DNA from 3 places in the Micromonospora sp. NPDC003944 genome. Region 1 is predicted to be linked to each of the others. Evidence: predicted binding sites of a transcription regulator. Region 1 holds the regulator's gene; each other region holds the start of a gene.
The links. Region 1 encodes HrcA, which represses chaperone genes, less so after heat shock. Its sites were predicted from a motif close to GGTTNGCACNCTCNNNNNGAGNGTGCNAACC; they were not measured.
Positions count from the first base shown of each region.

Region 2: a site for HrcA is predicted at 2,510-2,540, ahead of groL (chaperonin GroEL). Genes of this name have one in related genera too.
Region 3: a site for HrcA is predicted at 4,017-4,047, ahead of groES (co-chaperone GroES). Genes of this name have one in related genera too.

Region 1 covers NZ_JBSGIV010000078.1:9,306-20,705, reverse strand. Annotated here, with positions in the region: gene ACWER9_RS27965 (hypothetical protein) at 1-457, opposite strand, end outside; gene ACWER9_RS27960 (SDR family NAD(P)-dependent oxidoreductase) at 778-1,542, shown strand; gene ACWER9_RS27955 (enoyl-CoA hydratase-related protein) at 1,608-2,399, opposite strand; gene hemW (radical SAM family heme chaperone HemW) at 2,419-3,642, shown strand; gene ACWER9_RS27945 (DUF4870 domain-containing protein) at 3,697-4,323, opposite strand; gene ACWER9_RS27940 (hypothetical protein) at 4,322-4,465, shown strand; gene hrcA (heat-inducible transcriptional repressor HrcA) at 4,550-5,572, shown strand; gene dnaJ (molecular chaperone DnaJ) at 5,648-6,793, shown strand; gene ACWER9_RS27925 (16S rRNA (uracil(1498)-N(3))-methyltransferase) at 6,795-7,529, shown strand; gene ppk2 (polyphosphate kinase 2) at 7,534-8,445, opposite strand; gene ACWER9_RS27915 (SDR family NAD(P)-dependent oxidoreductase) at 8,518-9,279, opposite strand; gene ACWER9_RS27910 (histidine triad nucleotide-binding protein) at 9,371-9,730, shown strand; gene ACWER9_RS27905 (serine hydrolase domain-containing protein) at 9,727-11,115, shown strand; partial or broken gene ACWER9_RS27900 (PhoH family protein) at 11,247-11,400, shown strand, end outside.
Region 2 covers NZ_JBSGIV010000005.1:76,141-87,540, reverse strand. Annotated here, with positions in the region: gene paaN (phenylacetic acid degradation protein PaaN) at 1-52, shown strand, start outside; gene ACWER9_RS04075 (N-acetyltransferase family protein) at 135-665, opposite strand; gene ACWER9_RS04070 (cold-shock protein) at 991-1,194, shown strand; gene ACWER9_RS04065 (hypothetical protein) at 1,290-2,462, shown strand; gene groL (chaperonin GroEL) at 2,735-4,357, shown strand; gene ACWER9_RS04055 (hypothetical protein) at 4,416-4,664, opposite strand; gene ACWER9_RS04050 (GNAT family N-acetyltransferase) at 4,743-5,678, opposite strand; gene ACWER9_RS04045 (S8 family serine peptidase) at 5,695-8,250, opposite strand; gene ACWER9_RS04040 (glycerol-3-phosphate dehydrogenase/oxidase) at 8,378-10,243, shown strand; gene ACWER9_RS04035 (hypothetical protein) at 10,332-10,865, shown strand; gene ACWER9_RS04030 (FAD-binding oxidoreductase) at 10,876-11,400, opposite strand, start outside.
Region 3 covers NZ_JBSGIV010000127.1:109-6,573, forward strand. Annotated here, with positions in the region: gene ACWER9_RS31535 (molybdopterin-dependent oxidoreductase) at 47-1,729, opposite strand; gene groL (chaperonin GroEL) at 1,864-3,498, opposite strand; gene groES (co-chaperone GroES) at 3,569-3,883, opposite strand; gene ACWER9_RS31550 (THUMP-like domain-containing protein) at 4,143-5,327, shown strand; gene ybaK (Cys-tRNA(Pro) deacylase) at 5,355-5,834, shown strand; gene ACWER9_RS31560 (sugar ABC transporter substrate-binding protein) at 6,014-6,465, shown strand, end outside.

The DNA.
Region 1 (11,400 bases):
GCTGCACCCGCTGGGCCGCGTCGGTCACCCGCATCTTCTCCCAGCCGCGCACCTTCTTCAGGGCGGCGTAGAACCGGTTGGCCGCGTAGCGCGGGTCGCGGATCTGCGCCGGCGTGCCCCAGCCCTGGCTCGGCCGCTGCTGGAACAGGCCCACCGAGTCGCGGTCACCGTCGGCGAGGTTGCGCAGCCCGGACTCCTGGTAGGCGGTGGCGAGCGCGACCACGACGGCCCGCTCGGGCATGCCGCGCTTCGCGCCGATCGCTGCGATGGTCGCCGCGTTCGCCATCTGGTCGGCGTCGAGCGCGACGCGTCCGTCGGCCTGCACCGTGCACTTCCGTGCCACCAGCGGCAACGCGAGGTTGTCGCCGACCTGCCGTACGACGAGCCAGATCGCGATCACGGCGACGAGGATGAGCGCCACTCCACCCGCCACGGTTGCCCGAGTTCGCACCCACACCCCCAGATCGACAGTCCGCCAAGCGTACGTCCCCGCACGCCCTCTCCGGGTCGTCCGAGCGGTTCGGGCCCGGGAGGGTCGATTCCGGCGGGTTCGATGTCGGCTCCGCTGTCCCGTGCCGATCGGCGATGTTCCCGCTCCGGTCGGGTTCTCACCTGCGCAGTCGTTCTGTCACCCGCTCCCGGTGGGCCTGTCGCGAGCGTCACTGGGTACGCCGCAACGGGAAGCGATTGACCAGTCAAGGACTTGACTCGGTTGACACATCAATCGGACCTACCGCCCATACCCGGGTGCGTCGGTCTCCAAGAAGGAGGAGTTCCATGGGAACGCTCGATGGCAAGGTCGTCCTGATCACGGGCACCGGCGGTGGTCTGGGTCGCGTCGCGGCGCTGACCTTCGCCCGCGAGGGGGCCAAGGTCGTCGGCGCCGACCTCCAGGTGGCCGGTAACGACGAGACCGTCGAACTCGTCCGTCGCGCCGGCGGGGAGATGACCGGCATCGCCCCGGTCGACCTCACCGACCCCGAGCAGGTACGCAAGCTCGTCGACGACGCTGCCGCCGCCTACGGTGGCCTCGACGTGGTCTACAACAACGCCGCAGCGCTCCGCTTCGGCCCGATGCCCGACTTCTCCGTGGAGGACTGGCGATACACCATCACCGGCGAACTCGACATTCCGTACTTCGTGTCGAAGTTCGCCTGGCCGCACCTGGTCCGGCGCGGTGGCGGCGTCATCATCAGCGCCGCCTCCATGGCCGGGATGATCGGCGGTCACGTCCCACCGATGGTCGGTCACACCGCCGCGAACGCCGGCATCATCGGCATGACGCGACAGCTCGCGCTCGAGGGCGCGCCGCACGGGATCCGCGCGGTGGCGATCAGCCCCGGGCCCACCCTCACCCCGGCAAGCGAACGCGACCTCGGTGACGACCAGGAGGCCCGCGACGCGATCACGGCCAAGACGCTCCTCAAGCGCTTCGCGCGCCCCGAGGAGGTCGTCGAGCTGGTGGTCTTCCTCGCCTCCGACCGGGCGTCGTACATCACCGGGGCGAACTACCCGGTCGACGGTGGCGCGACCGCCTGGTGACCCGGCCCTCACCGACCGGACCGGAGACCGGGGCGCCGCCGACCGAAGGCGACTCCCCGGAGGCCCTAGTCACCGTCCGGCGCGGGCACCCATCGAGCCGACCGGCGCTCGCGGAAGGCGGTGACGCCCTCGCGCCCCTCGTCGGAGAGGAAGTAGCCGGTCGAGACGGCGGAGAGCCGGGCCAGCTCGGCGCGCAGCTCGGCGGTGCCCGGTCGGCGCAGCAGCTCCTTCGCGCCGGCCAGCGCCCCGGGCGCGCCGCGTACCAGCGAGTCGCAGTAGCCCCGTACCGCGGCGTCCAGCCCGTCCGCCGGGACCGACGCCGTGACCAGGCCGACCTCGGCGGCCCGGCGACCGTCGAAGGTGTCCCCGGTCAGGTACAGCTCGGCGGCGGCACGGGGGTGCAGCCGGGGCAGCACGGTCGCCGAGATCACCGCCGGGATCACCCCGATGCGCACCTCGGTGAACGCGAACGTCGCCTCGTCGGCGCAGACCGCCAGGTCGGCGGCGGCGATCAGACCCAGCCCACCGGCGCGCGCCGGCCCGCCGACCCGGGCCAGCACCGGCTTCGGGCACTCCCAGAGCGCCGCGAGCACGTCGCCGAGCATCCCCGCCGGCACCGTTCCACTTGCGTACGCGGCGGCCGTCTCCTTCAGGTCCGCGCCCGAGCAGAAGACCGGGCCGGTGTGGTCGAGCACGACCACTCGGACCGCCTCGTCGGCGACAGCGTCCGCCAGCCCGGCAAGTAGCTGGGTCATGAGGCCGGTGGAGAGCGCGTTGCGGTTGTGCGGGCTGTCCAGGGTGAGGGTGGTCACCCCACGGGCCGTGGCGACCCGCACGAGGACGTCGGGAGAGGTCATGCCGGGCACACTAGTGGCCATGCCCGGCGTCCTTCCAGATGGTGAGACCGTCCCCGTCGACGGATCGTTGCCCGCCACCGCCACCGCAGCGGTCGGCGCGCGCGGCTTCGGCGTGTACGTGCATGTGCCGTTCTGCGCCAGTCGCTGCGGATACTGCGACTTCAACACCTACACGGCAGCCGAACTGGGCGGGGGCGCGAGCCGCGAGGGGTACGCCGACACCGTCCTGGCCGAGCTGGCGCTCGCCGCGCGGGTGCTCGGCGACACCCCGCCACCCCGGGTCGACACCGTCTTCGTCGGCGGCGGCACGCCCACTCTTCTCCCCGCCGACGACCTGGCCCGCATCCTGGACGGCATCGACCGCACCTGGGGGCTGGCCGCCGACGCCGAGGTGACCACCGAGGCCAACCCGGAGTCGGTCACCCCGGAATCGTTGAAGCTGCTGCGGGCCGCCGGCTACACCCGGATCTCGCTGGGCATGCAGTCCGCCTCGCCGGGGGTGCTGGCGATCCTGGACCGCAAGCACAGCGCCGGGCGGGCCACCGCCGCAGCCCTGGAGGCGCGCGACGCCGGATTCGAGCACGTCAACCTGGACCTGATCTACGGGACCCCGGGGGAGCGGGCCGAGGACTTCGCCGCCTCGTTGGAGCAGGTCGTCGCCGCCGGGGTGGACCACGTCAGCGCGTACGCCCTGATCGTCGAGGACGGCACCCGGCTCGCCGCCCGGATGCGGCGCGGCGAGCTGGCGTACCCCAGTGACGACGTGGCAGCGGACCGTTACCTGGCTGCGGAGGCCGCGCTCGACGCGGCCGGCCTCTCCTGGTACGAGGTCTCCAACTGGGCCCGCACCGAGCAGGCCCGCTGCCGGCACAACCTGCTCTACTGGACCGGCGCGGACTGGTGGGGGTTGGGGCCGGGAGCGCACAGCCACGTCGGCGGGGTGCGCTGGTGGAACGTGAAGCACCCCTCGGCGTACGCCAAGCGGTTGGCCGCCGGTGAGTCCCCCGGCCTGGCCCGGGAGGTGCTCACCGTCGACGAGGCGCACATGGAGGACGTGATGCTCCGGCTGCGGCTGGTCAGCGGTCTCCCGCTGGCGGTGCTCGACGGCACGGGCCGGGCCGGCGCCGAGCGGGCGTTGGCCGGCGGCCTGCTGGCCGCCGACGAGTACGCCGCCGGCAGGGCGGTGCTCACCCTGCGCGGGCGGCTGCTCGCCGACGCGGTCGTGCGCGACCTGCTGCCCTGAGTGGCCGGCCAGCCGGCGGTGAACCGGGCCGGCCGGGGGAGCGGCCGGCCCGCTTCACTTGATGAAGGTGGTGGTCATCGGGTAGCGGTACGGGGTGCCCTCGTTGGCCTTCAAGCCGGCGATGATCCCGAACAGGATCTGGATCACCACGACGGCGATGCTGGGCAGGAAGAGCAGGCACCAGCTCACGAAGAGCAGCACGAACGCGATGATCGACCAGAGGATCTGGAAGTTCAGGGCGGCGAGCGCGTGTGCCCGGACGGTCGGGGACTGCTGGCCGCGGGCCAGGTAGGCGATCAGCGGGGCGACGAAGCCCAGCGGACCGAAGCTGACGAGCGCGCCGAGGGCGCCGCCGAAGTGCGCGACCAGGGCCCAGGTCTTGTCCTCGTTGTTGGCGTAACCGCCGCCGGGGCCGCCGTAGGCGCCACCGGCCGGGTAGCCACCGGGTGGTGGATAGCCCCCGGGCGGGGGGTAGCCGCCTGCCGGAGGGTAGCCGCCTGACGGCGGTTGGTCACCGGTGGGCGGCGGATAGCCACCAGCCGGGGGATAGCCGGCCGGGCCGGGAGCCCCGGACAGTGGTGCGGTGGGCGGCTCGGCCGACGGGGACGGGCCCGGGGACGTGGGCTCCGGCGGGTAGTTGCCGGGGTCGCCCGACCCCGGAGGGCGAGGAGGTTCAGTCATGGATGTCACGGTAGGGGCCGGTGGCAACGGCGCACCAGAGCGACACCGCCGGGTGGTGCGGGCCGATCGGCCCAACTCCGGTGGCGCGGGCCGCACCGACGGCTGGTCGTTGATCATCGCGTCGGCGGGCCTGCCGACGTAGACTGGCACTCGTTACAGTCGAGTGCCAGGACGGCCCGGCCGGCCCGCAGCGCCGGCGGCCGACGTGCGACAGGAGGTGCGGAGGATGGGTCTCGACGACCGGAAACTCGCAGTGCTCCGCGCCATCGTCGAGGACTACGTCTCCACCCAGGAGCCGGTCGGCAGCAAGGCGCTCGTCGAGCGGCACCAGCTCGGGGTCTCCCCGGCCACGGTCCGCAACGACATGGCAGTGCTGGAGGAGGAGGGCTACATCCGGCAGCCGCACACGAGTGCCGGCCGGGTGCCCACCGACCGCGGCTACCGCCTCTTCGTCGACAGGTTGTCCCGGGTCAAGCCGCTCAGCCCGGCCGAGCGCCGGGCCATCGAGCGCTTCCTGGTCGGTGCGGTCGACCTCGACGACGTGGTGCACCGCACGGTGCGACTGCTCGCCCAGCTGACCCGGCAGGTCGCCGTCGTGCAGTACCCGAGCCTGGCCCGCTCCTCGGTGCGTCACCTGGAGCTGGTGCCGATCTCCACCACCCGGCTGATGCTCGTCATGATCGCCGACACCGGGCGGGTGGAGCAGCGACTCGTGGAGCTGCCCGGGCCGGTGCCCGCCGACGACGTCACCGACCTGCGCCGACTGATCAACGAGAAGCTCGCCAACGCGCGGCTCTCCGAGACGCCACCACTGGTGCAGGCGCTCGTCGAGGAAGCGCCGACCGGGCTGCGCCCGACCATGACGACGCTCGCAAGCGTCCTGCTGGAGACGCTCGTCGAGCGGCACGAGGAACGCATCGCGCTCGCCGGCACCGCGAACCTCACCCGGGGCGGTCTGCTCGACTTCCAGGGCTCGCTGCGGCCGATCCTCGAGGCTCTGGAGGAGGAGGTCGTGCTGCTCAAGCTCATCGGTGAGACCGAGCCGAGCACGACCCGGGTGCTGATCGGCGACGAGAACGAGTTCGACAACCTGCGCGCCGCCTCGGTGGTCAGCACCGGGTACGGCCCGGGCACCACCATCCTGGGCGGCCTGGGGGTGCTGGGGCCCACCCGGATGGACTACCCCGGCAACATCGCCACGGTGCGCGCCGTGGCACGCTACGTGGGCGAGTTGCTGGCCCAGAACTGATTGGTCAGGGCCGATGCGGCCGGCTGCGGCCGCCGACCGGCGCAACGCGAGACGAACATGAGGACACGGAACGCAGTGGCCAGGGACTACTACGGCATTCTCGGTGTGAACCGGGAAGCCTCCGATGACGAGATCAAGCGCGCCTACCGCAAGCTGGCACGCCAGTTCCACCCGGACGTCAATCCGGACCCGGAGGCTCAGGAGAAGTTCAAGGACATCAACGCCGCGTACGAGGTCCTCTCGGACGACCGGAAGCGGCAGATCGTCGACCTGGGTGGCGACCCGCTCGCCCCGGGGGGTGGCGGCGCCGGTGGCCCGGGCGGTCCCGGGGGCGCCGGCCCGTTCGTCGGATTCCAGGACATCATGGACGCGTTCTTCGGCGGTGCGGGCGGTGGTGCGCGTGGCCCACGGCCGCGTACCCGCCCGGGCGCTGACGCGATCCTGCGCCTCGAACTCGACCTGCACGAGACGGCGTTCGGCGTCGAGGCCCCGATCACCGTCGACACGGCGGTGCTCTGCACCACCTGCTCCGGTGCCGGCACGGCAGCCGGCACGCACCTGGCGACCTGCGAGGCGTGCGGCGGCCGGGGCGAGGTGCAGTCGGTGCAGCGCACCTTCCTCGGCCAGGTGGTCTCCGCCCGGCCGTGCACCGTGTGCCAGGGCTACGGCACCACCGTCCCGCACCCCTGCCCCACCTGCGCCGGTGACGGCCGGGTGCGCACCCGCCGTTCGCTGACCGTCAAGATCCCGGCCGGCGTCGAGGACGGCATGCGGATCCGGCTGGCCCAGCAGGGCGAGGTGGGCCCGGGTGGTGGCACCGCAGGCGACCTCTACGTGGAGATCCACGAGCGCCCGCACGACGTCTACTCCCGCAAGGGCGACGACCTGCACTGCCGGGTCACCGTGCCGATGACGGCGGCGGCGCTGGGCACCAGGCTGACCATCAAGACGCTCGACAGCGAGGAGACCGTCGACGTCAAGGCCGGCACCCAGCCGGCCAGCACGCTGCGACTGCGCGCCCGGGGCGTGCCGCACCTGCGCGGCACCGGCCGGGGCGACCTCTACGTGCACCTGGACGTGCGGACGCCGACAAAGCTCGACCCGGACCAGGAGAAGATGCTGCGCGACTTCGCGAAGACCCGTGGTGAGGAGGTCGCCGAGCTGTCCAAGCAGGGCGGCTTCTTCTCCCGGATGCGCGACGCGTTCAACGGGCACGCCTGAGGTGTCCGCGCCGCTGTTCCTGGTGGAGGCGCTGCCCACCGGCGACGCGCTGACTCTGGCGGGTCCGGAGGGGCACCACGCGGCCACCGTGCAGCGGCTGCGCGTCGGCGAGGAGCTGCTGCTCGCCGACGGCCGGGGTGGCACGGCCGCCGCCGTGGTCACGGCCGTCGGCCGGGGCAGCCTGGAGGTCACCATCACCTCCCGGGGGTACGCGGACGCGCCGGTCCCTCGGATCGTCGTGGTGCAGGGCATCGCCAAGGGCGACCGGGGTGAGCTGGCCGTGCAGGCGATGACCGAGGTCGGGGTGGACGAGATCGTGCCCTGGGCGGCCTCGCGCTCGGTGACCCAGTGGCGCGGCGACCGGGGCGTACGCGCCCGGGAGAAGTGGGTGGCCACCGCTCGGGAGGCGGCCAAGCAGGCCCGCCGGCCGTGGCTGCCGGTGGTGGCCGGTGCGCCGGACGAGTCCACCGCCACGGTGGCCCGTCGGATCGCCGGTGCCGCCGCCGCGTTCGTGCTGCACGAGGAGGCCGACGACCGGCTCACCACGGCCGACCTGCCGACCGCCGGCGAGATCGTCCTGGTGGTCGGCCCGGAGGGCGGCATCGCCCCGGCCGAGGTGACCGCCTTCGCCGAGGCGGGCGGGCGACCCGTACGCCTCGGACCGGCCGTGCTGCGCACCTCCACCGCCGGGGTGGCGGCCCTCAGCGTGCTCGCCACCCGCCTCGACCGCTGGTGACCGCTCAGGGCCTCGGGAACACCGGCACCACCTCTTCCTCCGGCCCCAGGTCCAGCCCGGCCGGCCCGATGACCTGCGGGTCCGGTGTGCCGACCACCTCGGAGTCCTTGCCGGTGTAGTCGAAGCGGTGCAGCACGTGCCGCATCGCCTCGACGCGGGCCCGCTTCTTGTCGTTGCTCTTCACCACCGTCCACGGCGCGTCGGCCGTGTCGGTCCAGAAGAACATCGCCTCCTTGGCCTCGGTGTAGTCGTCCCACCGGTCGAGTGACGCGATGTCCATCGGGGACAGCTTCCACTGCCGGACCGGGTCGACCTGGCGGATCGCGAACCGGGTGCGCTGCTCGTTCTGGGAGACGGAGAACCAGAACTTGACCAACCGGATGCCCGAGCGCACCAACATCCGCTCCAGCTCCGGTGCCTGCCGCAGGAACTCCAGGTACTCCCTGCGCTTGCAGAAGCCCATCACCCGCTCCACGCCGGCCCGGTTGTACCAGGAACGGTCGAACAGCACGATCTCACCGGCCGCCGGCAGGTGCGCCAGCCACCGCTGGAAGTACCACTGGCCGGCTTCCCGCTCGTCCGGTTTGGCGAGCGCCACCACTGACGCACCGCGCGGGTTGAGGTGCTCCATGAAGCGTTTGATGGTGCCGCCCTTGCCGGCCGCGTCCCGACCCTCAAAGATGATCACCAGCCGCTCGCCGGACTCCTTGATCCAGTCCTGGAGCTTCAGCAGCTCGATCTGGAGCAGCCGCTTGTCGCGGTCGTACTCGTCGCGGTCCAGCCGCTCGTCGTACGGGTAGTCCTCGCGCCACGTGTCGACGGGGGTGCCGTCGGGGCGGAGCAGGACAGGGTCGTCGTCGTGGCCATCGGCCACCCGGTAGTCGGCGGTGAGGTCCAGCAGCGCGGAGTCGGCCATGTCGGCGAGACTTACCCACCCTCGAGCCGCGAACCACCCCCCGAACCGGGTGATCTGGTGGTTGTTCCGACGTCAGCTGCGCAGGTAGGAGGCGCCGTTGAGGTCGACGATCGTGCCCGAGGCCCACTCGGCCTGTGGCGAGGCCAGCCAGTGCACGGCGGCGGCGATCTCCTCCGGTCGGCCCACCCGGTCGAACGGACTCTGCGCCCGGATCGCCGCGCCCTCCTCGCCGCCCAGGTACTCGGTGACCATGTCGGTCGCCACGAAGCCCGGCGCGACGGTGGCGACGGTGATGCCGTACGGCGCGAGCGCCACCGCGAGGGACTGACCCAGCGCGTTCAGCCCCGCCTTGCTGGCCCCGTACGCCGGCTGGTGCGGCTCGCCGCGGAACGCGCCACGGGACGACACGTTGACGATCCGACCGCCGCGTTCGCGCAGGTGCTGGGCGGCGCACCAGATGACGTTGCCGGCGCCGGTCAGGTTGGTCTCCAGCACCTGCCGCCAGCGCTCCTGCCACTCCTCGTACGAGGCGCCGAAGATCGGGTGCGGGTCGTCGCGGTCGCCGTACGTCCCGGCGTTGTTGACGAGCACGTCCAGCCCGCCGAGCAGCTCGGCGGCCCGGTCCACCATGACCCGGACCGCGGCCGGGTCGGTGAGGTCGGCACGGACCACCACGTGCCCGGCACCGGGTAGCTGCCCGCGCAGCTCCTCGGCCGCCTCGGCGGAGTCGCGGTGGTGGATCGCCACCCGGTCGCCGCCGGCCGCGAACGCCATCGCCACCGCGCGTCCGATCCCGCGCGAGGCCCCCGTCACGAGTACCGCCCGATCCGTCATGCCGGCCATCCTGCCTCAGCCGCCGTCGCCCCCGGTGAGGAGGCCCGCGCCGCCGGAGCGCCCCCGACCCGTGAGTCCCTACACTGCCCCGATGGGATCCGACTGCCTGTTCTGCCGCATCGTCGCCGGGGAGATCCCGGCCACCGTGGTCCGGGAGACCGACACCACGCTCGCCTTCCGCGACATCGACCCGAAGGCGCCGGTGCACGTCCTGGTCATTCCGAAGGAGCACTACGCCGACGTGGCCACGCTCGCCCAGGGTGACCCGGCGCTCGCCGCCGACGTGCTGGCGACGTCCGCCGCCGTGGCCGAGGACGAGGGTCTGCTCGGCGACGGGTTCCGGCTGATGTTCAACACCGGCGCGTACGGCGGGCAGGAGGTGTTCCACGTGCACGCGCACCTGCTCGGTGGTGCGCCGCTCGGCCCGATGCTCGCCCGGAACCTGGCGTGACCGGCCCGGACGGCCGTGTCCACGACCACCTGGACCGGTTGGTCCGACGGGTGCAGGCCGAGGCCCGGGTGCCGGCCGTGTCGGCGGCGCTGCACCGGGCCGACCGACCGCTCTGGAGCTGCACCGTCGGCGACACCGGCACCGACAGCCCGCTGGGGCCGGGCACCCAGTTCCGGATCGGCTCGGTCACCAAGACGTTCACCGCGGTGCTGGTCCTGCAGTGCCGCGACGACGGGCTGCTGGACCTCGACGACCCGGTGGGCCGGCACCTGGACCTTCCGGCGCACGGCGAGCTGACCGTACGCCGGTTGCTGTCGCACACCGGTGGCCTGCAACGCGAGCCGTTCGGCGATGTCTGGGACAGCCTGCGCGCACCTGACGACGACCAACTCGTCGCGGAGCTGGACCGGGCCGAGCGGGTGTTGCCGACCGGCCGTCGGTTCCACTACTCCAACCTGGGCTTGGCCGTCCTCGGCCAACTCGTCGCCCGGCTCCGGGGCGGCAGCTGGGCGGAGGCGCTCATCGGGCGGATCCTGACGCCGTTGCGACTGGCCGACACCACGGTGACCCCCCGGCCGTCGGCGGCCACCGGGTTCCTCGTCGACGCGTACTCCGACGAGGCGCACCCGGAACCGCCCACCGACTTCGGTGCGGTCGGCCCGGCCGCCCAGCTCTGGAGCACCGCGACCGACATGGCCCGCTGGGCCGCGTTCCTGGCCGACCCGGCGGCGCTCGACCCGGCCGGCGCGGTCCTCGCCCCGGCCACCCTCGACGAGATGCGCTGGCCGCTGACCACCACCGACGAGACGCTCTGGGGCGCGGGCTTCGGGCTCGGGCTGATCCTGATCCCGCAGGGGGAGCGGGTGACGCACGTGGGGCACGACGGGGCGATGCCCGGCTTCCTCGCCGGGGTGTACGGCCGACGCGGCGGGGACGGCACAGCCGGTGCGATGGGCGCCGCGGTGCTCGGGTCGTCCGGCACGGCGTCCGAACTGTTCGACCTGCCGCACCGGCTGCTCGCCGCGGCGGTCGAGCACGACCCGGCCGAGATCGAGCCCTGGCGTCCCGGCCCACCCGCCCCGGCGGCCCTGCGAGGGGTGCTCGGCCGCTGGTGGGGCGAGGGCTCCGAGTACGTCTTCTCTTGGCACGACGGCGCCCTGCGGGCGCGCGGGGTCGGTGACCCGGCCGGACGTCCACCGGCGATCTTCACTCCGCTGCCCGGCCAGCCGGACGTGTTCCGGGTGGTCTCCGGTCGGGAGGCCGGTGAGCTGCTGCGGCTGACCCGGGACGAGGCGGGCGTGGTGGTCCGGATGCACTGGGCGACCTACCGGTTCACCCGCCACCAGGAGACCTTCGACAGGTACGACTTCCGGGCCGGGAGTTGATCGCGGCCAGCGGAAATGGGCGCGATGCGGCCCGCGTTGAACCGATACGATGGGTGTAACGTCCGCACGCCAGGCCAGCAGGCCGGCGCCGAGATCGAGAGCAGGTGGCGCAGGGCCCTTCGGCCCGACCTATGACCGGCACCCCACCTCCCGGCCCGCCCCGGGTGCAGACCAGGATCACCGTGCCCGACCCGAAGATCATGGTCAATCTGCTCGGCGCAGGCGACGAGATCCTTCGACTCGTCGAACGCTCGGTCAACAGTGATGTGCACGTCCGCGGCAACG
Region 2 (11,400 bases), on a different contig from region 1:
GGCGTACGTGGCCAACCGGTTCCGGATCGTGCAGTCGCGGCGACACGTCTGATTCAGCTGCTCTCGGTGATCAAGAGGTTTGCGTCAACATCAGCGCCGTTTCTGACGCAAACCTCTTGATCACCGGACCGGGGTCAGGCGGGGCGGCGCATCTGTAGCTCGGTCAGCGCCGGGATGGTGGGGTGGGGGACCCGTACACCGGTGTCCTTGAAGCCCAGGCGCTGGTAGGCGCGATAGGCGCGGTCGTTGCCGACCACCACCTCGAGCAGCAGCTCCGGGCGGCCACAGGCTCGGGACCAGGCGGCCACCCCGTCGATCAGCTCGCCCAGCAGTCCGCTGCCGCGCCAGGTCGGCGTGACGTACACGGCGTAGATCACGGTCAGCCCGGGTTCGTTCGGCGCGGTCGTGCCACCGGCGTGCCCGACCAGCCGGCCGCCCGGGTCGGCGATGAACTGCGCGTTGCCGGAACCGGCCGAGGTGTACGCGACCCGGGCGGCGTACTCGTTGTGCGGTCGGGCTGCCGCGTCCGCCAGGGTCTCCAGGAAGGCCAACGGCGCGTCGGCAAGCATCTCCAGGCGCAGCGCCCGCATCCGGGCGGCGTCCTCCGGGCGGACCCGACGGATCTCCGCGAGCCGCAGGGCCGACGGGCCCATGTCGGTGGTCATGTCCGCATGCCTACCACAGCGGCTGGACATCGTTTCGTGTGCTCTGCCGGAGTGCCGTCAGCTCGGCTGCGCCCTGCGGCCCACCCTTTCACTCGCAATGACGCGCGCGAATCCGACGGATCGGGAACCCGACCGATCAGTGTGGTCGGAACGCCCCGAAGTGTGTCCGATTTGTGGCCGTGCGCGGCCGTCACTCCTCGTGTAGCGTGCGATTTCGGTCACCTATGTCAATGGCGGTCATCGATCGCTGAGTCGGTGGTCGGTGGTGCCCGGCCGTGCCGTGCACCGGGTCAGGCAACGCCGCGCAGAGTGAGGGAAGTGCACCGTGGCACAGGGCTCCGTGAAGTGGTTCAACGCTGAAAAGGGCTACGGCTTCATCGCCGTCGACGGCGGTCAGGACGTGTTCGTCCACTTCTCCGCGATCGAGATGGACGGTTACAAGGCGCTGGACGACGGTCAGCGGGTCGAGTTCGAGATCGCCCAGGGCCAGAAGGGTCCGCAGGCCGAGCACGTGCGCGTCATCGGCTGATCTTCCTGGCCGATCGGCCCCGCGAGTCGGGGCTGCGGCAGGGGCGTGCAGCCGGGAAGATCGTGAACCGTTCCAGTCGATGCCGAGGAGCGTTCATGACCGACCAGCCACCCCCGCCCTCTCCCTCCACCGGGTCGGGGGAGCCGGACCCGTCCGACCCGTCCTCGCCCCCCGGCAACCCTGGCCAGGCAGCTCCGCCGCCCGGCTGGGGGCCGGGCCTGCCTCCGGCTGGGCCGCCCTCCGGCCCGGCCGGTCCGCCTCCGGGCTGGGATCCGGCGCAGGGTGCCTGGGGTGCCACCCCGCCACCGCAGGGCTGGGCGTTCCCGCCCACCGGGGGCTATCCGCCCGGGTCGGGTCCCTACCTAAGGCAGCCGTGGTATCCGGGGCCGCCGGTGGGCTGGTACCCGCCGGGGCACGGGTTCGACCCGAACGACGCCCTTGTCACTCCGCCCGGCGCCGGCCTCGGCGCCTGGTTCAACAGGTGCGGCGGAGCGCTGCGCCGGGGCTGGCGGCAGTTGGTGCCGATCATGCTGCTCACCCAGGTGCTGCCGGCGGCGGTGCTCTCGGTGCTCTCGCTCGGGCTGGACCCGTCCGCGAAGTGGGCCGCCCAGGCCGGGTCGAATCCCACACCCGTGCTGCCGGACAACTTCGCCGTCGAGGTGCTGAGCCTGCTGGTCGTGCTGATCGGCGGCAGCGTGGTGGTCGGGTTGGTGCAGGCCGTCGGATGGGCGTCCGGCACCTGGGTGATCACCCGGCAGGCGGCTGGTCAGCCGGCCAGTCTGGAGGCGGCGCTGCGCTACGGCCTGCGGCGGGCGCTCGGGCTGTGGGGTTGGACGCTGCTGGTCAGCCTGCTGATCGGCGTCGGCGTCTGCTTCTGCGTGCTGCCGGGCATCTACCTGGCCTTCGCGCTGAGCATGGCCGGCCCGGTCTACCTCTTCGAACGCCACAACCCGATCGGTCGATCGTTCCGGATGTTCCACGACCGGCTCGGTCTGCTGCTCGGGCGGGTGGCCCTGGTGGCCCTGGCGGTGATCGTCGGCACCCTGATCCCCGGTGGCCTGGAGGGGGTCGGCACCTCCGCGTTCGGTACGGATCCGTTCGCCTCGGCGGGCACCGCGGTCGGGGCGGTGGTGGTGATCGGGATCACCGCCGTGCTGGCCCTGCCGGCCCACCTCGCGCAGATGATCGGCCTGCTGGTGACGTACGCGGAGCAGCGCGCCCATGAGGCGCCGGTGAACACCGCTGGACTGGCCGCCGAACTCGGCTGAGCGGCGGCATCGTGCTTGCACTCGGCAGGGGAGAGTGCTAAACAAGTCATTGGCACTCGCATACCGTGAGTGCCAATGGTCGGGACGGTGGGGCCAGGTTGCACCGGTGTGGAGACGCCGGGGCGGCACATGGCCGGTCGTCGCGGGCTATCCGGCCCGGCCGAAGGACGTCGTCGTCGCCAGGTGGCGACGTCCCAAGGTGCGTACACCAGGCGGCCCATCCGGGGCACACATCTCGGGTGGCCCGTGAGTGTCCAGGAGGACAACGCCGTATGGCCAAGATGATCGCGTTCGACGAAGAGGCGCGCCGCGGCCTCGAGCGGGGCATGAACCAGCTCGCCGACGCCGTAAAGGTGACCCTCGGCCCCAAGGGCCGCAACGTCGTGCTCGAGAAGAAGTGGGGTGCCCCCACCATCACCAACGATGGTGTGAGCATCGCCAAGGAGATCGAGCTCGAGGACCCGTACGAGAAGATCGGCGCTGAGCTGGTCAAGGAGGTCGCCAAGAAGACCGACGACGTTGCCGGTGACGGCACGACGACGGCGACCGTCCTGGCCCAGGCCCTGGTTCGCGAGGGCCTGCGCAACGTGGCCGCTGGCGCCAACCCGATGGCCCTGAAGCGGGGCATCGAGGCTGCGGTCGCGAGCGTCTCGGAGGAGCTGTCCAAGCTCGCCAAGGACGTCGAGACCAAGGAGCAGATCGCCTCCACCGCCTCCATCTCCGCTGGCGACAGCACCGTCGGCGAGATCATCGCCGAGGCGATGGACAAGGTCGGCAAGGAAGGCGTCATCACCGTCGAGGAGAGCAACACCTTCGGGCTGGAGCTGGAGCTCACCGAGGGTATGCGCTTCGACAAGGGCTACATCTCGGCCTACTTCATGACCGACCCGGAGCGTATGGAGGCCGTCTTCGACGACCCGTACATCCTGATCGCCAACAGCAAGATCTCGTCGGTGAAGGACCTGCTCCCGATCCTGGAGAAGGTCATGCAGTCGGGCAAGCCGCTGCTGATCATCGCCGAGGACCTGGAGGGCGAGGCCCTCGCCACCCTGGTCGTCAACAAGGTCCGTGGCACCTTCAAGTCGGTCGCCGTCAAGGCGCCGGGCTTCGGTGACCGCCGCAAGGCCATGCTGACCGACATCGCCATCCTCGCCGGTGGCCAGGTCATCAGCGAGGAGGTCGGCCTCAAGCTCGACGCCGCCAGCGTCGACATGCTGGGCCGCGCCCGCAAGGTCGTCGTGACCAAGGACGAGACCACCATCGTCGACGGTGCCGGTGACGCCGAGCAGATCCAGGGCCGGGTGAACCAGATCCGGGCCGAGATCGACAAGAGCGACTCCGACTACGACCGGGAGAAGCTGCAGGAGCGGCTGGCCAAGCTGGCCGGTGGCGTTGCGGTCATCAAGGTCGGCGCGGCCACCGAGGTCGAGCTCAAGGAGCGCAAGCACCGCATCGAGGACGCCGTTCGCAACGCGAAGGCCGCCGTCGAGGAGGGCATCGTCCCGGGTGGTGGCGTCGCGCTGGTGCAGGCCGGCAAGACCGCCTTCGACAAGCTCGACCTGGTCGGCGACGAGGCGACCGGTGCGAACATCGTCAAGGTCGCGCTTGACGCCCCGCTGCGGCAGATCGCCGTCAACGCCGGCCTCGAGGGCGGCGTCGTGGTGGAGAAGGTCCGCAACATCGAGGCCGGTCACGGCCTCAACGCCGCCAACGGCGAGTACGTCGACCTGCTGGCCGCGGGCATCATCGACCCGGCCAAGGTGACGCGTTCGGCGCTGCAGAACGCCGCTTCCATCGCGGCGCTCTTCCTCACCACCGAGGCTGTTGTCGCGGACAAGCCGGAGAAGACCCCGGCTGCCCCGGCTGGCCCGGGTGGCGGGGACATGGACTTCTGAGTCCAGTTCCGACACACCGAACGGGGCGGGCCGCTGACGCGGTCCGCCCCGTTCGTCGTCAGGTGGGTAGTGGGCGCTGGTTGCGCCGTTTCTGGGCCCGGTCGTACGGCGGCAGCAGTTGGATCGGCGCGTCCACCATCTCCTGCGGCTCGTCGGCCGCCGACGACTCACCGTCGGTGGTCATCTCGGCCAGTTGCTCGGCGTCGCCGTAGTCGAGCCGGTCGAACGGCAGTTGGCCGGGGAGTTCACCTACCGGTTTCCAGGTGATCGGCGGGCCGTCCTCGGTCTGGTTGTCATCCGTGGTCATGGCTGCCTCCTCTACCGAAACGGTAGGGGGCGTCGATGGCCGATGCGGGCGAATGGATCCACGTCCCGTTTGCCCCGGTTACGCCGCCGGTAGGGTCCGCCGGTACAGGAAGAAGACCCGTTCGATCCACGCGCCCGCGCTGCCCGAGTAGAACGGCACCGGCCCCACCCAGCCGATCTGTGCCCGGTCCAGCCCCGCCGTCCGCTGGTCGCGCAGGCAGCGCCGCAACAGCACCCCGCCGATGCCCGACCCCTCCGCTGCGGGCGCGGTGCCCATCGGCCCGAACCAGCTCGGCCGGGACGACCCGTACGCGGCGAAGCCGAGCAGCTCACCGTCCCGCTCCGCCAGGTGGCAACCGGCGTCGGGGCGCCCCACCGATCCGGCCAACTCGCCATCCCACGTGCCGCCGAAGGCGGACCTGGCGAACGCCGTCAGCGCCGGCAGATCCGTCGGCTCCGCACGTCGTACGGTGACGCCCTGGTCGGCCAGCCGCCGCTCCGCCGCCTCGGTGGACCGCAGCGCCGGCGACCCGTCGTACGACAGGTCCGCGGTCATGTTCCAGGCGGTCCGGTCCTGCTGGTAGCCGAGCGCGAGGGCGGCGCAGATCGCCGGCGTGTAGCGGACGTCGATGCCCGGCCACGCGTAGTACGGCGGATTCCCGGCCAGCAGCACCTCGGTCGCCCCGCGCTCGGCGAGCACCCGCTCGGCCCGCGACAGCAGTGCCCGGCCGACGCCCCGACGCCGCTGGTCCGGGAGGACCGCGACCAGATCCACGTGCCCGACTCCCGGCTCGGTCGACGACACCGAACAGATCAGCACGCCGACCAGATCCGCGCCCCGGTACGCGCCCAGCCCGACCACCTGCCGGTCGGCGGCGGCCCGTGGCCAGAGTACGTCCACGATGGCGGCCGCCTCGGCGGCGTCCTCGGGCAGGTCCAGAGCCTGCCCGCAGAGCTGTACGACGCTGGGGGCCAGGTCGGCGGTCAGCTCGGTGACGGTGATCTCGGCGTCCATGGTCGCCGACCCTAGATCACCGGGTGCCGGGTCGCGCCTCCTGGGCGGCGCGAACGGCGGCGAAGGCGTCGACCTGGCCGGCACCCGTGATGTTCGACGGTTTGCCGCAGGCGTCGGACGGGTTCCCGGAGCGGTAGGTGGGCGTCGCCGCCGTCGCGGTGTCCCGCAGGATCTGCCGGGTGCGGGTCACGTCGCCGACAAGGTCCGGGTTCGCCGACCACATCAGCGCCACCACCCCGGCCACCTGCGGGGTCGCCATCGACGTGCCGTCAAGCGCGGCGTACGTGCCGCCGGGCATTGCCGACACCACGCCCACTCCCGGTGCCAGCACGTCCGGCTTACCGGAGCCGCCCGGCACCGGCCCGCGCGAGGAGAACTCGGCGACCCGCCGCTGGTCATCCACCGCCCCCACGGTCAGCACGTCCGCGTACGGCGCTGGTGGGTCGTCGATCGACGCGCACCACGGGCCGGTGTTGCCGGCCGCGGCGACCACGAAGATGCCTGCGGCGTCGAGTGCGGCGGTGGCCGGCCGCAGCACCCGCTGGTCGCAGCCCTCGATGGACGGGCACCCCCAGGAGTTGGTCAGCACCTGCGGAGCGCGCTCCGGACGGCCGTCGGTGAACGGGTCGCCGCCGGACGGGAAGGGTGCCAGCATGAACTGGAGACAGTCCAGGTAGTGGCCGGGACTGCCGAGGTTGCGGTCCAGGTTGACGCAGCCCACCCACTGCGCGTCCGGCGCCACCCCGATGCCGTCCCGCCCGACCGCGCTGCCCACCGTGTGCGTGCCGTGCCCGCCCTGGTCGGTGGGGCTCCGGGTGTCGTCCCACGGGTCGTACCAGGAGTCGTCGCCACCACGGAACCCGGCTCGCAGCGCCGGATGGGTGCCGTCCACCCCCGAGTCGGAACTGCCGACCACGACGCCGGTGCCGGTCACCCGCAGCTGGGACCACACCCGGTCGGCGCCGATCTGGCGGATGTTCCACTCCGGGCCGGTGGGCGTGGGCGCGGAGCCCTGACTCTGCCCGGCCGGCGCCGGCAACGGGCGTAGGCGCTGGCTGACCAGCACCCGGGCCACCTCCGGACGGCCGGCGAGCCAGGCCCGTACCGCCGGGCTGCCGTCCACCTCGACCGCGTTGACCAGGTAGTACGACACCGGGTCGAGTCGCAGTCGATTCACCTCCCGCAGCAGGTCGCCCTGGCTCTGCTCGGCGGTCGTCACCAGCCGCCGGTAGACCTCCGCCGCGCGGGCGTCCCGGCCGGCCCGCCCCGGCGCGGCAGCCGGGAGACCACTCAGGTCGGCCTGGGCGCGCAGCACCACGAACAGCCGCTCGCCGTACAGGCCCGGCTGGCCGGGGCCGAGGTCGACCACGCCGAACGTCACCAGCAGCACCACGGCCGCCACCGCTGCGGCCCGCCGGTTCGGAGTGCGCGCCGTCGGCCGGGCGAGCAGCACCGCGTACCCGATGGCGACCAGGACCGCGACGGCGAGCCCGACGCCGGCGGCGACCGCAACCCAGAACGGAACGTCCCGGGTGCCGACCAGCAGCAGGCTGATTTCCTCCGGGTCGGTGAAGGCCAGCGGGCCGAGCGCGGCCAGGCCCACGAGCCAGCCGGTCGCCGTCCGGCCGGCGCGGGTCGCCTCGGCCGGGCTGATCGTGGGCCGCCAGGTGGCGGCCCAGAGCGCGGCCAGCGCGAAACCCACAGGCGGCAGGGTGAGCAGCGCGGGCAACTGCGCGCCGGACTGGCCCGTCCCGGCCGCGAGCAGGAGCAGCGCCACCCCGGCGACCGGGCCGCCGACCATCACCAGCCGCGCCGGCCGGGGCGGTCGCCCGACCGCGAACGGAGACCAGAAGGGGGCATCCAGCAGCGCCGCGGCCAGCACACCGAGCGCGGCGGCCGCCAGCAGCGCCAGCGCGGTCTCCAGGAGACCGCCGAGCGCGCCCAGCCAGGCCCACGGCAGCAGCAGCGCCAACCCGGCGGCGACCGCGAGCAGCGGCACCGCCCCCGGTCGGCGCACACCCCCTCCGGCCGGCGCCACCTCTCCGACAACCTCGCGCCGCGTGGCGTCGCCGTCGGTGGTGGCCTCGGGTCGTGTGGCGTCGCCGTGCCCGGTGGGTGCCGGGCCGCCGATCGCGCCGACCAGCCCGGGGTACGCCCACCGGCGCGCCGCCCAGCGCACGGCGAGGGCGCCGAGCGATGCGGCGCCCGCCAGCGCGGCGAGGTAGGCCTCATGATGCACCTGTGGCACGACACGCAGCGGTGTGAGCAGGCCGAGAGCGAGTGCCCCGATCAACCAGGCCCGCCCGGTGGCCCGGACCGCGGCCGACCGGGGCAGGACCGCCAGCAGCAGGGCGGGCGTGCCGACGACCACGACTGTGGCCAGGCCGAGCACCGGCCAGAGCCAGCCGATGCGGTCCCGCCCGAAGGTCAGCAGCACCTGGTCGGTGACCCAGCCACCGGTCTGGGTGCCCACGGTGACCGCCACCGTCCAGCAGCCGACGAACACGGCCGCGAGCACCGGCCAGGGGGAATGGCGGGTGCTGATTCCGGGATGCGCAGGGTGACCGTGCATCCGAGAACCTTACGACCACGCCGAACGGTTTCGAACCGAACGCGACGCTGGAGTGATCAGGTGATGAGAAGTAGGTGTGAGTCGCCGCCTGGACCTACTTCCCATCACCTGATCATGGTGGCGGCGAATGTCGACACGGTGGCACGGCGGTTACGGTGGACGGGTGCGTGACCCCAATGTCTCCCGATCCGTCGCCGGTCAGCTCTCACCTGTCCGCCGTACGTCCGACCTGCGTCGACTGCGTGCCGAGCGCTTCGACGTGTTGGTCATCGGCGGTGGGGTGACAGGTGCCGGCGCCGCCCTGGACGCGGCCTCCCGGGGCCTGAAGGTGGCGCTGGTCGAGGCTCGTGACCTCGCGGCCGGCACCTCCAGCCGGTCCAGCAAACTCATCCACGGTGGCCTGCGCTACCTGGAGCAGTTGGAGTTCCACCTGGTCCACGAGGCGCTCACCGAGCGCGGCCTGCTGGCCACCCGGCTCGCGCCGCACCTGGTGCGCCCGGTGCCGATCATGGTGCCGCTGCCGGCCGGGCAGGGCCTGCGAGGTCTGCCGGGTCGGGTCTTCCGCCGCTCGTACTACGGCGCCGGGGTGGCCGCCTACGACGCCTTCGCCGGGGTCTTCGGGGGTGGTCGGGGCATGCCCCTGCACCGCCACCTGACCCGGGAGGGCGCCCGGCGGGTCTTCCCGAGCCTGCGGGCCGACGCGCTGGCCGGGGCGATCCGTTACTACGACGGGCAGGTCGACGATGCCCGGCTGGTGGTCACCCTGGCCCGCACCGCGGCCAGCCTCGGGGCCACGGTGGTGACAAGTGCCCGTGCCGTCGGGCTGATCCGGCAGGCCCGCGAGGTGACAGGTGTCCGCGTCCGTGACCTGGAGGCCCCGGCGGGTTCGCCGGACGCGGAGTTCGAGGTGCAGGCCCGCACCGTCATCGCCGCCACCGGCGTGTGGAGCGACGACATGTCCCGGATGCTCAACGACGTGGGCCTGCGGCCCGGCGTCCGGGTGCGCGCCTCCAAGGGGGTGCACCTGGTGGTGCCGCGCTCGGCGATCACCGGCGAGACGGGGCTCATCCTGCGGACGGCGAGTTCGGTGCTCTTCGTCATTCCGTGGGGCGGGCACTGGATCATCGGCACCACGGACACCGACTGGCGGCTGGACCGCTCCCACCCGGCCGCCTCGGCCCGCGACATCGACTATCTCCTTCAGCAGGTCAACACCGTGCTGGACCGGCCGCTGACCACCGCCGACATCGAGGGGGTGTATGCCGGGCTGCGGCCACTGCTGGCCGGTGAGGCCGACTCGACCTCGAAGCTCTCCCGGGAGCACGCGGTCTTCGAGCCGATGCTCGGGCTGTTGCTGGTCGCCGGTGGCAAGTACACGACGTACCGGGTGATGGCGTCCGACGTGGTCGACCGGGCCGCTCGTCGGCTCGGTGGCGCCCGCCCGTCGCGCACCGCCGACCTGCCTCTGCTCGGTGCCGACGGGTACCCGGCGATGTGGCGGGACCGGGCCGACCTGGCGCGTCGGCACGGCGTGCCGGTGGGCGTGGTGGAGCACCTGCTGGAGCGGTACGGCACCCTCACCCTGGACCTGCTGGCGCTCGTCGACGCCGACCCGCTGCTTGCCTCCCCGCTTGCCGGTGCTCCGGAGTACCTGGCGGCGGAGGTCGCCTACGCGGCGCGGGCCGAGGGTGCGCTGCACCTGGAGGACGTGCTGACCCGGCGGACCCGGATCTCGTTCGAGACCAGCCACCGCGGGCTGGAGTCGGCGGAGCACACCGCCGAGCTGATGGGCTCGGTGCTCGGTTGGGACGCGGCCACCCGGGCACGCGAGGTCGAGCACTACCGGGTTCGGGTGGAGGCGGAGCGGCAGTCCCAGTTGATGCCGGACGACGCGGCGGCGGACGCGGCTCGGCTCGGCGCCCCGGACGTCCGGGGTTACGCCGCCGACCGGGGCGACGACGATCAGGCGGAGCTGCGCCCGTCCGCTCGATGACGAATTGCGACGTTACCGATGGGTAACCATCGATACCAGCCCGGATGGTGGTTTCGGACGCTACCTACGGTGGGGTAGGTTTCCGCCCGTGCTACCCCGCGCGCGCCCTCGTCTGCTCGTACCCCTGCTCGCCGTCGCGCTCGCCGGCGCCCTGAGCGGGTGCTCGCTCTTCGACCGGGACAAGCCGGAAACGCCGGTGGCACAGTCGACAGGCGCGGCGGGTGGCGGCACGCAGTTGGAGATCCCCACCACCGTCGCCGCCGGCCAGGTCAGCCTGCTCCAGCGGCTCGGTGAGAACGGGCCGATGCGCACCCTGAGCGTGGAGCGGAACGGCGCATGGCAGTGCGTCGACTGCGCCGGGGACGGCGTGACCTCCCGGGGCACCCTCGCACCGGAGCTGACCGAACGGCTCCAGGTGCTGCTCGCCAACCCGAGGCTTGCCGACGAGACCGATCAGGCCCGGCGGTACCGGACCACCTGCATCGACGCGCTGACGTCGAGCCTCATCACCTCGACCGGGCTGATCACCTCGCAGGACTGCCCGGGTGAGGAGCTGACGCCGGTCGCCGGGGAGATCCTGCTGCTGCTCACCCAGGCGACCCCGGCCGAGGTCAAGGGCTGACCGTAGCCGGTCAGAGCACCTTGCCCGGGTTGAGCAGGCCGGCCGGGTCGAGCGCCGCCTTGATCGCCTGATGGACCCGGACGCCGACCGGGCCGATCTCCCGGGCCAGCCAGTCCCGTTTGAGCAGCCCCACCCCGTGTTCGCCGGTGCACGTGCCGCCCAGCTCCAGGCCGAGCCGCATGATCTCGTCGAATGCCCGCCGGCCCCGCTGCACGCTCGCCGGGTCGGCCCGGTCGACAACGATGTTCGGGTGCATGTTGCCGTCTCCGGCGTGCCCCACCACGCCGATCGGCACCTCGCACTCGGCAGCGATCCGGGCGACCCCGTCCAGGAGCGCGACGAGCGCGCCACGTGGCACCGCCACGTCGTCGATCACCAGACCGCCGTTGCCGCCCGGGTAGGCGTCCGCCGCGAACTTCTCCATCGCCGGGTGGGCGAGCCGGCGGGCCTGCAACAGCGCCGCCGCCTCCACCGCGTCGGTGGCCGCGTAGACCTCCTCGGCACCGACGGCCTCGCAGACCTCGGCCAGCACGGC
Region 3 (6,465 bases), on a different contig from region 1:
CGAACACGGCCACAAGGCAGGCCGCGGGGCGAGGCCGTGGTGTCGGTCAGCGGACGTTGACCGGGACCGTATGCCAGCCGGTGGCACCATCCGGGACGACGTCCTGCGTACGTTCGGTCTGGGTCTCGCCTGTCGCGTCCGTTGCTCGGACCTGGAGCCGGTGCTCGCCCGGCGTGGCGTCCCAGCGCCAGGACCACTGCACCCAGGTGTCCACCGACACGGTCGGGGCCAGCGTGGCCTGCTGCCACGGGCCGTCGTCGACGCGTACCTCGACTCGGCTGATGCCCCGGTGTTGCGCCCACGCCACGCCAGCGACGGTCACCGGCCCGGTGGTCAGCCGGTTGCGCCTCCGGGGTGTGTCGATCCGCGACTGGGTCTTGATCGGCCCCTCACGGGACCAGCCGCGCGGGATCCAGTACGCGTCGAAGTCGGCGAACCGGGTCAGCTCGAGCTCGGTCACCCATTTGCAGGCCGACACGTAGCCGTAGAGGCCCGGCACCACCATCCGGACCGGGAAGCCGTGCTCGACAGGTAGCGGCTCACCGTTCATCCCGACGGCGAGCAGCGCGTCTCTTCCGTCGCGCAGCGCGGCGGTGGGGGTGCCGCAGGTCCAGCCGTCCACCGACCGACCAACGACCTGGTCGGCGTCGTCGTCCGGCTCGACCTCGTCGAGCAGTTCCCGCAGGGGTACGCCGAGCCAGCGGGCGTTGCCGATCAGGTCCCCGCCCACCTCGTTGGAGACGCAGGCCAGCGTGACGTACCGCTCGACCAGCGGTCGGGCCAGAAGGTCGGCGTAACTGTAGGTGCGCTCCTTGCCGACCCGTCCGTGGATCCGCAGCCGCCAGGTGTCCGGGTCGACCTGCGGCACCACCAGCGCGGTGTCGATGCGGTAGAACCCGAAGTTCGGGCTGACGTACGGCGCGAGCTGGGCGAGCTTGAGGTCCGCACCCGCCGGTACGGCCGGTGCGGGAGCGACCGGCGCGGGCAGGCGGATCGCGTCGCGGGCTGCGGACACGCCGCGCCGACCGGCCAGCCAGCGCCCGCCGAGGCCGGCCACCACGGCCGTGCCGAGCAGCACTCCGCTGCCGGTGAGGAACCGCCGCCGCGACTCCGGGTCCACATCGTCGGGCCCGGCCGGCTCGGCCGCAGCCGTCGGTCCGACGGGAGTCACCGGCACCGACCCCGCCGGCGACCCAGGGGCGGCCGGCGACACCGAACCGGCAGGCGACCCAGGGCGGCCAGGCTCCAATCCAGAGCCGGCCGGCGGCGTGGGTGGTGACCAGGACCACGGGTTCAGCTCGAACGGCCCGGCGATGAACAGCCAGAGCACCAGGGCACCGAGGCCGGCGCCGGCCAGGGAGGGCAGTGCGTCGGCGAGGTCGGCGCCGGAGCGGGTCAACGCGGCGGCCACGCCGATGGCGCCGAACGCGGCGATGCCGGCCAGGCCGACCGCCAGTCGGCGGATCGCCAGTACGCCGAGGAGCGCCGCGAAGCCTCCCAGCAGCACGGCCGTGCCGACCAGCAGGGCGATCTTGTCGGCAGTGCCGAAGAGGTCGATGGCGAACTGCTTCAGCGACTCGGGGACGGCGTCGACGATGACGCCGCCGACCGCGACCAGGGGCGCAGACCGGGGGCCGGTCAACACCGCGACAGGTTCGGCGATCCCGATCGCGACGGCGGCGGCGGTGATTCCGGCCAGCGCGGCGTACCGCCGTGACGTGGTGCTCATCGGCCCAGTGTGCGCGATCATCCCGTGCGCCCGCCAACAACGTCAGCGTTCGGTAATGACCTGCCAGCCCTCGGGAACGAACCGGGGCACACCGCCGTACGGCGGTGTGCCCCAAAACGGGTGTCGCTACCGGATCAGAAGCCCGGGCCGTGCTGGTGGCCGTGGCCGTGCCCACCGGCGGCGGCCGGCTCGGCCTGCTCCGGCTTGTCCACCACGAGGCTCTCCGTGGTGAGCAGCAGACCGGCGATCGAGGCGGCGTTGGTGACCGCGTTGCGGGTCACCTTCACCGGGTCGATGATGCCGGCCTTGACCAGGTCGACGTACTCGCCCTTGGCGGCGTCGAGGCCGTTGCCCCACGTGAGGTCGGCGACCTTCTGCGTCACGACGTAACCGTCGTGACCGGCGTTCTGGGCGATCCAGCGCAGCGGCTCGACGAGCGCCTTGCGCACGACCGAGACACCGACCTTCTCGTCACCGGTGAAGCCCAGGTCGTCGTCGAGCACGGAGAGGATCTGCACCAGGGCGGCGCCGCCGCCGGGCACGGTGCCCTCCTCGACCGCAGCCTTGGTCGCCGCGATGGCGTCCTCGATGCGGTGCTTGCGCTCCTTCATCTCGACCTCGGTGGCGGCGCCGGCCTTGATGACGGCGATGCCACCGGAGAGCTTCGCCAGCCGCTCGGCCAGCTTCTCCCGGTCCCAGTCGGAGTCGGAGGCCTCGATCTCCTTGCGGATCTGGGCCACCCGGTCGGCGACGTCGGACTTCTGGCCGCCGCCGTCGACGATCGTGGTGTTCTCCTTGTCGACCACGACGCGCCGGGCGGTGCCGAGCACCTCCAGGCCGACCTGGTCGAGCTTGTAGCCCAGCTCCGGGGCGACCAGCTCGGCGCCGGTGGAGATCGCGATGTCCTGGAGCATGGCCTTGCGCCGGTCACCGAAGCCCGGGGCCTTGACCGCGCAGACCTTGAGGGTCTTGCGCAGCGAGTTGACCACCAGGGTGGAGAGCGCCTGGCCGTCCACGTCCTCGGCGATGATCAGCAGGGGCTTGCTGTTCTGCAGGACCTTCTCCAGCAGCGGCAGCAGCTCCTCGATCGCCGAGATCTTCTGGGTGGTGACCAGGATGTACGCGTCCTCGAGGACGGACTCCTGGCTCTCCAGGTCGGTGACGAAGTTCGGCGAGATGAAGCCCTTGTCGAACTGGAGACCCTCGGTCACGTCCAGTTCGGTGGTCAGCATCGAGCCTTCCTCGACGGTGATGACACCGTCGCGGCCGACACGCTCCATCGCCTCGGCGATCAGGTCGCCGATCGTGGAGTCCTGTGCGGAGATCGTCGCCACGTTCGCGATCGAATCCTTGCTGGTGACCTCGGCGGCCTTGCCGAGCAGCGCCTCGGAGACCTTGACGGCCGCCGCGTCGATGCCCCGCTTGAGGCCGGCCGGGTTGGTCCCGGCGGTCACGTTGCGCAGACCCTCGCGAACCATCGCCTGGGCCAGCACGGTCGCGGTGGTGGTCCCGTCGCCGGCGACGTCGTTGGTCTTGGTCGCCACCTCCTTGACCAGCTGCGCGCCGAGGTTCTCGTACGGGTTGGTGAGCTCGATCTCCTTGGCGATGGTCACACCATCGTTGGTGATCGTCGGCGCACCGAATTTCTTGTCCAGGACGACGTTGCGCCCGCGCGGGCCGAGGGTGACCTTGACCGCGTCCGCGAGGGCGTTGACACCGTGCTCCAGCAGGTGCCGGGCGTCGTCCGAGAAGCTCAGGATCTTCGCCATGAATGTCCCTTCGAAGCGCCATTGCCCCGGCCCGGCGAGCCGGACCGGGGCAATGGAACTGATCGGTTGCTTACTTCTCGATGACCGCGAGGACGTCGCGGGCGGAGAGCACCAGGTACTCCTCGCCGGCGTACTTGACCTCGGTGCCGCCGTACTTCGAGTAAAGGACGGTGTCGCCGACCTGCACGTCAACCGGAACCCGGTTGCCGTTGTCGTCGACGCGCCCCGGGCCCACAGCGAGGACGGTGCCCTCCTGCGGCTTCTCCTTGGCGGTGTCGGGGATCACGATGCCCGACGCCGTGGTGGTCTCAGCCTCGTTCGCCTGGACCACGATGCGGTCCTCGAGCGGCTTGATCGCAACCTTGGTCGCGGTAGTCACGGGCATACCCTCCTGGGGTACTGGTTTCGTTGCTGGCCAGCGGGGCTGACCAGCGTCAATCTGCCTCATGCCACCGGGCGGTGCCGTCGTCGCGGGTGCCGGTCCGCCTGGCGTGCGCACCCGGGTCGTGAGACCCGGAAGCTGGCACCCTCAGGGTGAGAGTGCTAATCGCAGGTTATTCCGTGGCTAGCACTCCGTCAAGGAGAGTGCCAGCGCGTCGCGCCCCGCCAGCCAAGTTTTCCGAGTCGGACGGGACAATGATCGGGTGGATCTCGATCAGCTGGCGGCGCTGCGTACCCCCGAGGGGTCGGCCGCGCTCGCGGCGGCGGCCGGGCTGGCCGGCGGTGATCCACTGGCCGCGGCGTCGGCGCTGCGCGCGGCCGGGGTGCCGCCGACGCTGGCCGCGGCGGCCCTCACCCAGGCCGAGCTGCGGCACCGGGCGGTCGGCAAGTTCGGCGCGGCCGCCGCCGGGATGTTCCTCACCCGGGCCGGCCTGGAGCAGGCCACCCGCCGGGTGGTCGCCGACCGTCGCGCCGCCAGGTTGTCCGCGGCCGGCGTCCGCACCCTGGCCGACCTCGGGTGCGGGCTCGGGGCGGACGCGCTTGCCGCCGCCCGCGCCGGCATCCGGGTGTACGGGGTGGAGGCCGACCCGGTGACCGCGGCGATGGCCGCCGCCAACGCCGAGGCGGCCGGGCTGGCCGAGCTGTTCACCGTCGAGTGCGGCGACGCGACCGGGTTCGACGTGTCGGGGGTCGACGGGGTCTTCTGCGATCCGGCCCGCCGCACCACAGGCACCGGGCGACGGATCTTCGACCCGCGCGCCTACTCACCACCGTGGGACTTCGTCACCGGGCTGGCCGAGCGGGTGCCGCGCACCGTCGTGAAGGTGGCGCCGGGCCTGGACCACGCGCTCATTCCGGCCGGCGCGGAGGCCGAGTGGGTCGGCGTGGACGGCGATCTGGTCGAGGCCGCGCTCTGGTGTGGCGAGTTGGCCGAGGTGCCCCGCCGGGCCAGCCTGTACCGCCAGCAGGGCCATCACCAGCTCACCGGCTCGGGTGCCGCCGAGGCGCCGGTCGGGCCGCCACGCCGCTACCTGTACGACCCGGACCCGGCGGTGGTCCGCGCGCACCTCCTGGCGGAGCTGGCCACCGAGTTGGGCGCCACCCTGGCCGACCCGAGCATCGCCTACCTCTATGCCGACGGGCCGATCCGCACTCCGTACGCGCGCTGCCTGGAGATCACCGACGTACTGCCGTTCTCGCTCAAGCGACTGCGGGCGCTGCTGCGCGAGCGTCGGGTGGGCCGGGTGGAGATCCTCAAGCGGGGTTCGGCGCTCACCCCGGAGCAGCTCCGCCGGGACCTGCGGTTGACCGGGACCGAGTCGGCGAGTCTGGTGCTCACCCGGGTCGACGGCGCACCGACGGTGCTGATCGGCCAGCCGGTCGGCTAGCACTGCCGGTCGACTAGCCTCGTCGCTGTGGCGGGACAGGGCACGCCGGCAACGGCACTGTTGGTCAAGCGCGGGATCGCGCATCGCACCCACCCGTACCGGGTGGCGCCGGACGCCCCGAACTACGGCGCGTTGGTGGCGGTGGCGCTCGGCGTGGCACCGGAGCGTGTGTTCAAGTCGCTGGTGACCGAGGTCGACGGCGCGCTCACCGTGGCGGTCGTCCCGGTCACCGGCGAGCTGGATCTCAAGGCGCTCGCGGCGGCGGTCGGCGGCAAGCGGGCGGCGCTCGCCGACCGGGCGGTCGCCGAGCGGGCCACCGGTTACGTCCGCGGTGGGATCAGCCCGCTCGGGCAGCGTCGGCGGTTGCCCACCGTGCTTGACGACTCCGCGCTGGATCTCCCGACGATCTACGTCTCGGCTGGTCGGCGCGGTCTGCAACTCGAACTGGCCGCGGCGGATCTGGTGGCGCTGACGGACGCGCGTACCGCGCCGTTGCAGACCCGCTGACGACTGCCGTTACGTCGACTCCCCGGTGGGATACCCAGCGAGTAACAGTCGCGTTGCTGAATTGTTATCGCCCCCAACAAACTAGGCACCTGCGCGGTCTTGTGGAGCCGGTGTGACGCGAAATACGTTGCCGGACACAACAAAACAACACCTCCCCCACCTCCGAAAGGACCCTGCACATGCGTAAGGGGATCCTCACCATCGCCGCCGTGGGCCTGCTCACGACCGGCGGCTTGACCGCCTGTGGCGACGACTCAGGCGACAAGGGCGCCGCCGCCAAGACCCCCAAGATCGGCGTGATCCTCCCGGACAGCAAGTCCTCGGCCCGCTGGGAAACTGCGGACCGTCGGTTCCTGGAGGAGGCGTTCAAGGCCGCCGGCGTCCAGTACGACATCCAGAACGCCCAGAACGACAAGACCGCCTTCCAGACCATCGCCGACCAGATGATCACCGGCGGCGTCACCGCCCTCATGATCGTCAACCTGGACTCCGGCACCGGCAAGGCCGTGCTCGACAAGGCCAAGTCGCAGGGCGTCGCCACCATCGACTACGACCGGCTCACCCTCGGCGGCTCCGCCCAGTACTACGTCAGCTTCGACAACGAGACCGTCGGCAAGCTCCAGGGCGAGGG